DNA from 2 places in the Brevundimonas sp. AVps7 genome. Region 1 is predicted to be linked to the other one. Evidence: predicted binding sites of a transcription regulator. Region 1 holds the regulator's gene; the other holds the start of a gene.

Region 1 (3,341 bases):
CCCGTGGCGGCTGCGTCTGGCGATGGCGGTGAACGGCGCGCGGTTCGCCCTTGCGCAGCGGATCGTCGGCCGGCTGGGCGAACGGACGGGCGGCATCGCCGCCGCCATGACCACGGGGCACGAAACCTGGATCGCGCGCGAGGATCTCGACGCCATGCGCGATTCCGGCCTGGCGCACATCCTGTCGATCTCGGGTCTGCACATGGCCATCGTCGGCGGGTTCGCCTTCTTCCTGGTTCGAGTGGGCGTCGCGGCCTGGCCGTGGCTGGCGCTCAGGGTGTCCGGCAAGAAGGTTGCGGCCGTCGTCGGGCTGGTCGCCGTGTGGAGCTATCTGGTGCTGTCGGGCGCTCCGGCGCCGGCGCAGCGGGCTGCGATCACGGCGTCGGTGGCGTTCGCGGCGATCCTGCTGGATCGGCCCGCGATCACCATGCACGCGCTGGCGGTGGCGGCCATGGCGGTGCTGATCCTGCAGCCCGAGGCCATTGTGACGCCGGGGTTCCAGATGTCGTTCGCGGCGACAGCGGCGCTGGTGGCCCTGTCGGAAGCCTGGCCGCCCCGGACGCGGGAGTTGTCGGTCCCATGGCCCATCGCGGCATTCCAGTCGGCGCGACACTGGCTGCTGGTGGCCGTGACGGCCAGTCTGGTGGCGGGGGCGGCGACGGGGCCGTTCGCAGTCCAGCATTTCAACCGGGCGGCCATGTACGGGCTGCTGGCGAACCTGACGACCTCGCCCATCGCGGACTTCGTGATGATGCCGGCGCTGGCGCTGGGCGCGCTGCTGGAGCCGGTCGGACTGGGCGGGCCGTTCCTGTGGGTGGCGGGCAAGGGCGTCGATCTGATGCTGACCATCGGCCACTGGACGGCGGGGCTGCCCGGTGCCGTCAGGACGATCGCGAGCGCACCCGATTATGTCCTGCCGATCTCGTTTCTGGGCGTGCTGTTCCTGTGCCTGTGGCAGGGGCAACTGAGGTGGCTGGGCCTCCCGTTCGCCTGTGCGGTCCTCTTATGGCCGCGCGCGCCGACGCCGACCGTGTGGATCGGGGACGGCGGGACGAATGCGGCGTTCAGCGAGGCGGACGCGGCCGTTGTGGTCAGGCCCGGCGTGCGGCAGTTCGCGGCGGACCTGTGGTCGCGGCGGCGCGGGCTGACACTGGCGCCTCGGCCGGACGAGGGTTGGGCCTGTCTGAGATCAAGCTGTGCACCGGCCGGCGCAGCGTCTGGCCCGGTCGCCCTGTGGTGGGGAAAGGCCGCGCCTGACGGTGAACAGCTGGCTGCGCTCTGTGCGTCTGCGCCGCTGGTCAGCGTGCGGGCTGTGGTCTCCGCCGTGCCGCCGGCTTGCGAGGGCAAGCTGGTGCTCGACGGGCTGGACTATCAGAAGGGCGGCTCGGTCGAGCTGTGGCGCACCGCTCAAAGCTGGCGCGCGGTCTGGGCCGCCGATGTGCGCGGCGACCGGCCGTGGAGCCGCATCGGGGACACCGACGCGGCGGACGCGGGCCCTAGTGATACTGGCGGATAAGGCCGACCAGCTTGCCCTGAACCTCGACCTGGTCGGGGCCGAAGATGCGGGTCTCATAGCTGCGGTTGGCGGGTTCCAGGGCGATGGAATTACCCTTCTTGCGCAGGCGCTTGAGGGTCGCCTCTTCACCTTCCACCAAGGCCACGACGATCTCGCCCGAGGAGGCGGTATCGACGCGTTTGATGACCACGAGATCGCCGTTGAGGATGCCGGCCTCGATCATCGAGTCGCCCTCGATCTCCAGCATGTAGTGCTCGCCGGCGCCCAGCATGGATTCGGGCACCTGATAGCGGCCGTGGTCCTGTTGCAGGGCGGCGATGGGCACGCCGGCGGCGATCTTGCCGACCAGAACCAGTTCGCGCGTGTCGTTGGCGGGCTCGGCGGAGGCCGGGCGTCCGCCGCCCTCGATGACCGCCGGAGTGAAGCCCGCGCGGCCACGGACGGCCCCGGCCGTCGCCTGTTCCGGGAGCTTGGTCACCTCAAGGGCGCGGGCGCGGTGGGCGAGGCGGCGGATGAAGCCGCGTTCCTCCAGCGCCGTGATCAGCCGGTGGATACCCGATTTGGACGCCAGATCCAGGGCCTCCTTCATCTCGTCGAAGGAGGGGGAGACACCGGTCTCCTTGATGCGTTCGTGGATGAACATCAGGAGTTCGTGCTGCTTGCGGGTCAGCATGGTGGGAATCGCCTTCAGAACAAGTCGTGAACCGTTGCCGATGTTCTGTAAGTGTTCTTGCCTAATGTCAACTTAACGGCAGAGGCGAATACCCTCTCCCGGTGGGAGAGGGCTTGAGCGCCCGAGCGCAGGGCGATCGGTCTTGCGCGAAAGGGTGAGGGTCGTGCGCCACCGGTGAGGTCCGACCCTCATCCGTCTCGCTTCGCGAACCACCTTCTCCCAACGGGAGAGGGAAGACCTAGGCGAGCAGAGCTTGAGTCGCGGCCGTCACGTTCGCCTGACGCATCAGGCTCTCGCCGACGAGGATGGCCGAGGCGCCCGCACCGCAGACCTCCGCGACGTCCGCCGGGCTGAAGATCCCGCTCTCGGCGACCAGCAGCGACCCCTTTGGCGACAGGGGAGCGAGGCGGGCTGTGGCCCCAAGGTCGACGTCGAAGGTCCGCAGCGAGCGGTTGTTGATACCCACCAGATCCCCGCCGAGGTCGGCGGCGCGGGCCATCTCGTCCTCGTCGTGGGTCTCGATCAGGGCGTCCATGCCGAAGCGCCGGGCCTCGGACAGAAGCTCGTCGGCCAGGACGTCGTCGATCATGGCCAGGATGATCAGAATACAGTCGGCGCCCAGGGCCCGGCTCTCGGCCACCTGCCACGGATCGACGAGGAAGTCCTTGCGCAGGCAGGGCAGGGCGACGGCGGCCCGAGCCTGCACCAGATAGTCGTCGGCGCCCTGGAAGCTGGGGCCGTCGGTCAGGATCGACAGACAGGCGGCGCCGCCGGCTTCGTAGGCTTGCGCGAGCGCCGGCGGGTCGAAGTCGGGCCGGATCAGGCCCTTGGAGGGGCTGGCCTTCTTGATTTCGGCGATCAGGGCGGGCCGACCGGGTTCGGCGCGGCGTTCGAGCGCGCTGCGGAAGCCGCGCGGCATGCCGGCGATCAGGGCCAGGGATTCGACCTCGGCCTGGGACGTGGCGGCCTTGCGGGCGGCGACGTCCTCGCGCTTGTAGGCGGCGATCCGGTCCAGAACGTCGGTCATGCGGGGTCTTCGATCGGCGCCGGGGTCGAGGTGATGCGGGCCAGATCGGCGAGCGCCCGGGCCGCCTTGCCCTCGTCGATGGCGGTGGCGGCGAGGGCCACGCCGGATTTCAGGTCAGGCGCCTT
Region 2 (3,341 bases), 940 kb from region 1:
CCTGGTCCATTCCAACTCGGTGATCGAGCACGTGGGCGACTGGACCCGCATGGAGGCCTTCGCCGCCGAATGCCGTCGCCTGGCCCCGAGTTACTACGTCCAGACTCCCTATTTCTGGTTCCCGGTGGAGCCGCACTTCTCGGCCCCCTTCTTCCACTGGCGCTCCGAACAGAGCCGGGCGAAGTCGCTGCTCAAGCGCCGCCACGGCTTCTCGCAGAAGGCGCCCGACATGGGCGCGGCGATGCGCGACGTCCAGCACGCCCGCCTGCTCGACAAGGCCCAGTTTCGCTTCCTCTATCCGGACGCGGCCCACCACGATGAGGTCGTCGCCGGTCTGACCAAGTCCCTGATCGCCGTCCGCGACCCCACCTCGCACTGACGAGGTCTGACGGTCTGTTCGCGGACGTTGGCGTAGCGCCCGGCGGGCGCTAGAGAACGGCGCGTTCAGGGGGAAACAGCATGTCCATGTCGATCGCGGCGCACGCACGCCGCTTCACGCTCATCGCCTTCACATCCTTGGTCCTGGCCGCCTGCGAAGACGGCACTGCTTCGGCTGAGTCCGCCTCGGCGGGGCCTGCCCAGGATCGCGGCGACTTCGTCGTCCGGCCAGCCGTCCTGGAAAGCGACGACTACACCGAACTGGCCGCACAGCTGTCGGAAGAGCGCTGGCTGGAGGACGTCGCCGACGTCCTGAACGAGAGCCTGAGCCTGCCGGTCGACATCGGCATGCGCTTCGCCGAATGCGGCGAGAACAACGCCTACTACATCCCCGATGATCGCGAGATTCAGATCTGCATCGAGATGTTTGAAGGCGAGCGCGAAAACTTCGCCAACTACTACGAGACAGAGGAAGAGATAGAGGACGCCGTCAACGGCTCCTTCCTCTTCACCGTCTTCCACGAGGTGGGGCACGCCCTGGTCGACGTGCTGGAGATCCCCTTCACCGGCCGCGAGGAGGACACCGTCGATAGTCTGGCCGCATGGTGGCTGATCGACGGCGACGAGGGCGAACAGTCCGCCATCGCCGGCGCCCTCAGCTTCTACACCGACCCGGAAGAGGCCGCCGACGTCGACGAGAGCGAATTTGCCGGCGAGCACAGCCTGAGCCAGCAGCGCTACTACACCCTGACCTGCCTGGTTTACGGCTCCGACACCGAAAAATACGCCAACCTGCTCGAAGACGAGTGGCTGACCCCGGAACGGGCAGAGCAATGCCCGGCCGAGTTCGAACGGTTGAGCACCAGCTGGTACGCCCTGCTGGACCCGCACCTGAAAGAATAGGCTCGCGCCGTCAGATGCGCCCACTCGCCCATCGTGCTAGACTGACCGGATGAGCGATTACCGCGACATCATCACAGTCGAACCCGGTCGGCGCGGAGGACGTCCCTCGATCCGCGGCATGCGGATCGCAGTCTCCGACGTGCTGGGCTGGCTTGCCGCAGGCATGTCGCACGGCGAGATCATCGCCGACTTCCCTGAACTCACCGAGCAGGACATCCGCGCCGCCCTGGCGTTCGCGGCGGATCGTGAGCGCCGGATAGCCACTGCGGCGTGAAGCTGCTGTTCGACCAGAACCTGAGCTTCAAGCTCTGCGACAGACTGGCGGATCTTTTCCCTGATTCATCCCAGGTCAGGCTGCTGGGTCTGGATACGGCCGATGATCTCCTCATCTTCCACCATGCGCGCGAGCACGGCTTTACGATCGTGACGCATGACAGCGACTTCGCCGATCTGGCCGCGCTTCTGGGAGCGCCGCCGAAAATCATCTGGATCAGGCGGGGCAACCAGCCGAGCCAGACGGTCGAACAGATGCTCCGGGACCAGGTTGAACATCTTCGGACTTTCGATGCCGACGCCGAGTTGAATTGCATTGAGCTCTACTAGGCGGCGTCAAAAACGGACGTAGCCTGCAGACGACGTCCGTCGTTCCAGAAAAGAACATATTGGCAACCGGAACAAACCGTGTACTGTCCGGTCTCACAGGGAGCGGGTCACGGTCACAGGACCGAAGGCGGGCCTCTCCCCCGGGTTTCACAGGAATCATGGCAAAGGAGAGTGGCAAGGTGGCAGCTCAGGCGAATCTGAAATTGGTGGGCAAGGACGACGGCGACAAGCAGCGCGCGCTGGAAGCCGCGATCGCGCAGATTGACCGCGCCTTCGGCAAGGGCTCGGTCATGAAACTGGGCAAGGGCGGGGTCGCCGACGTGATCCCCTCGGTGTCCACCGGCTCGCTGGGTCTGGACATGGCCTTGGGCATTGGCGGCCTGCCGCGCGGTCGGGTGATCGAGGTCTTCGGCCCTGAATCCTCCGGCAAGACGACGCTCGCCCTGCACACCGTAGCCGAGATCCAGAAGGCCGGCGGCACCGCCGCCTTCGTCGACGCCGAACACGCGCTCGACCCCGGCTACGCCCAGAAGCTGGGCGTCAACCTCGACGACCTGCTGGTCTCGCAGCCCGACACGGGCGAGCAGGCGCTGGAGATCGTCGACACCCTGGTGCGTTCGGGCGCCGTGGACATCGTGGTGGTCGATTCCGTCGCCGCCCTGACGCCGCGCGCCGAGATCGAGGGCGAGATGGGCGACAGCCTCCCGGGCCTTCAGGCGCGTCTGATGTCGCAGGCCCTGCGCAAGCTGACCGCCTCGATCTCCAAGTCCAACTGCATCGTGCTGTTCATCAACCAGATCCGGCACAAGATCGGCGTCATGTACGGCTCGCCGGAAACGACGACCGGCGGCAATGCGCTGAAGTTCTATGCCTCGGTTCGCCTCGACATCCGCCGCACCGGCGCGATCAAGGACCGCGACGAGGTCGTCGGCAACACGACCCGCGTGAAGGTCGTCAAGAACAAGGTCGCCCCGCCGTTCCGCGAGGTCATCTTCGACATCATGTACGGCGAGGGCATCTCCAAGCTGGGCGAGATCATCGATCTGGGCGTCAAGGCCGGGATCATCGAGAAGTCGGGCAGCTGGTTCTCCTATGACTCGACCCGCATCGGTCAGGGCCGCGAGAACGTCCGAGCCTTCCTCAAGGCCAATCCCGACATGGCCGACGCCATCGAGGACAAGGTCCGCAAGTCGACCTCGAAGATCGCCGACGAACTCCTGGGCACACCCGAGCCGGACGAAGGCCAGGACCTGGAGGGCTGATCCTCCCCCATCGGGGGAGGGGGACCGCGTCTTCGCGGTAGAGGGGGCAACCCCAGACACCGAGTCCGCGGCCGGCCCCCTCCGTCACGTCGCTCAAGAAGCGACGCGCCACCTCCCCCGTCGGGGGAGGGCCAATGAGACACTCCTCCCGGCCGGTCTCCGCGACCCGCCGCCGACCCCCGCGGGGCTCGGGCC

The links. Region 1 encodes LexA, which represses DNA repair genes until DNA is damaged. Its sites were predicted from a motif close to ATGTTCNCNANNTGTTCT; they were not measured.
Region 2: the regulator LexA is predicted to act here: its motif matches at 1,936-1,953, upstream of recA (recombinase RecA).

Annotation. Positions count from the first base shown of each region.
Region 1 covers NZ_CM178742.1:1,593,409-1,596,749, forward strand. Annotated here, with positions in the region: gene ACW17Y_RS07830 (ComEC/Rec2 family competence protein) at 1-1,516, shown strand, start outside; gene lexA (transcriptional repressor LexA) at 1,497-2,189, opposite strand; gene trpC (indole-3-glycerol phosphate synthase TrpC) at 2,428-3,216, opposite strand; gene trpD (anthranilate phosphoribosyltransferase) at 3,213-3,341, opposite strand, start outside.
Region 2 covers NZ_CM178742.1:2,534,682-2,538,022, forward strand. Annotated here, with positions in the region: gene ACW17Y_RS12640 (class I SAM-dependent methyltransferase) at 1-379, shown strand, start outside; gene ACW17Y_RS12645 (DUF4344 domain-containing metallopeptidase) at 460-1,281, shown strand; gene ACW17Y_RS12650 (DUF433 domain-containing protein) at 1,331-1,555, shown strand; gene ACW17Y_RS12655 (DUF5615 family PIN-like protein) at 1,552-1,884, shown strand; gene recA (recombinase RecA) at 2,064-3,146, shown strand.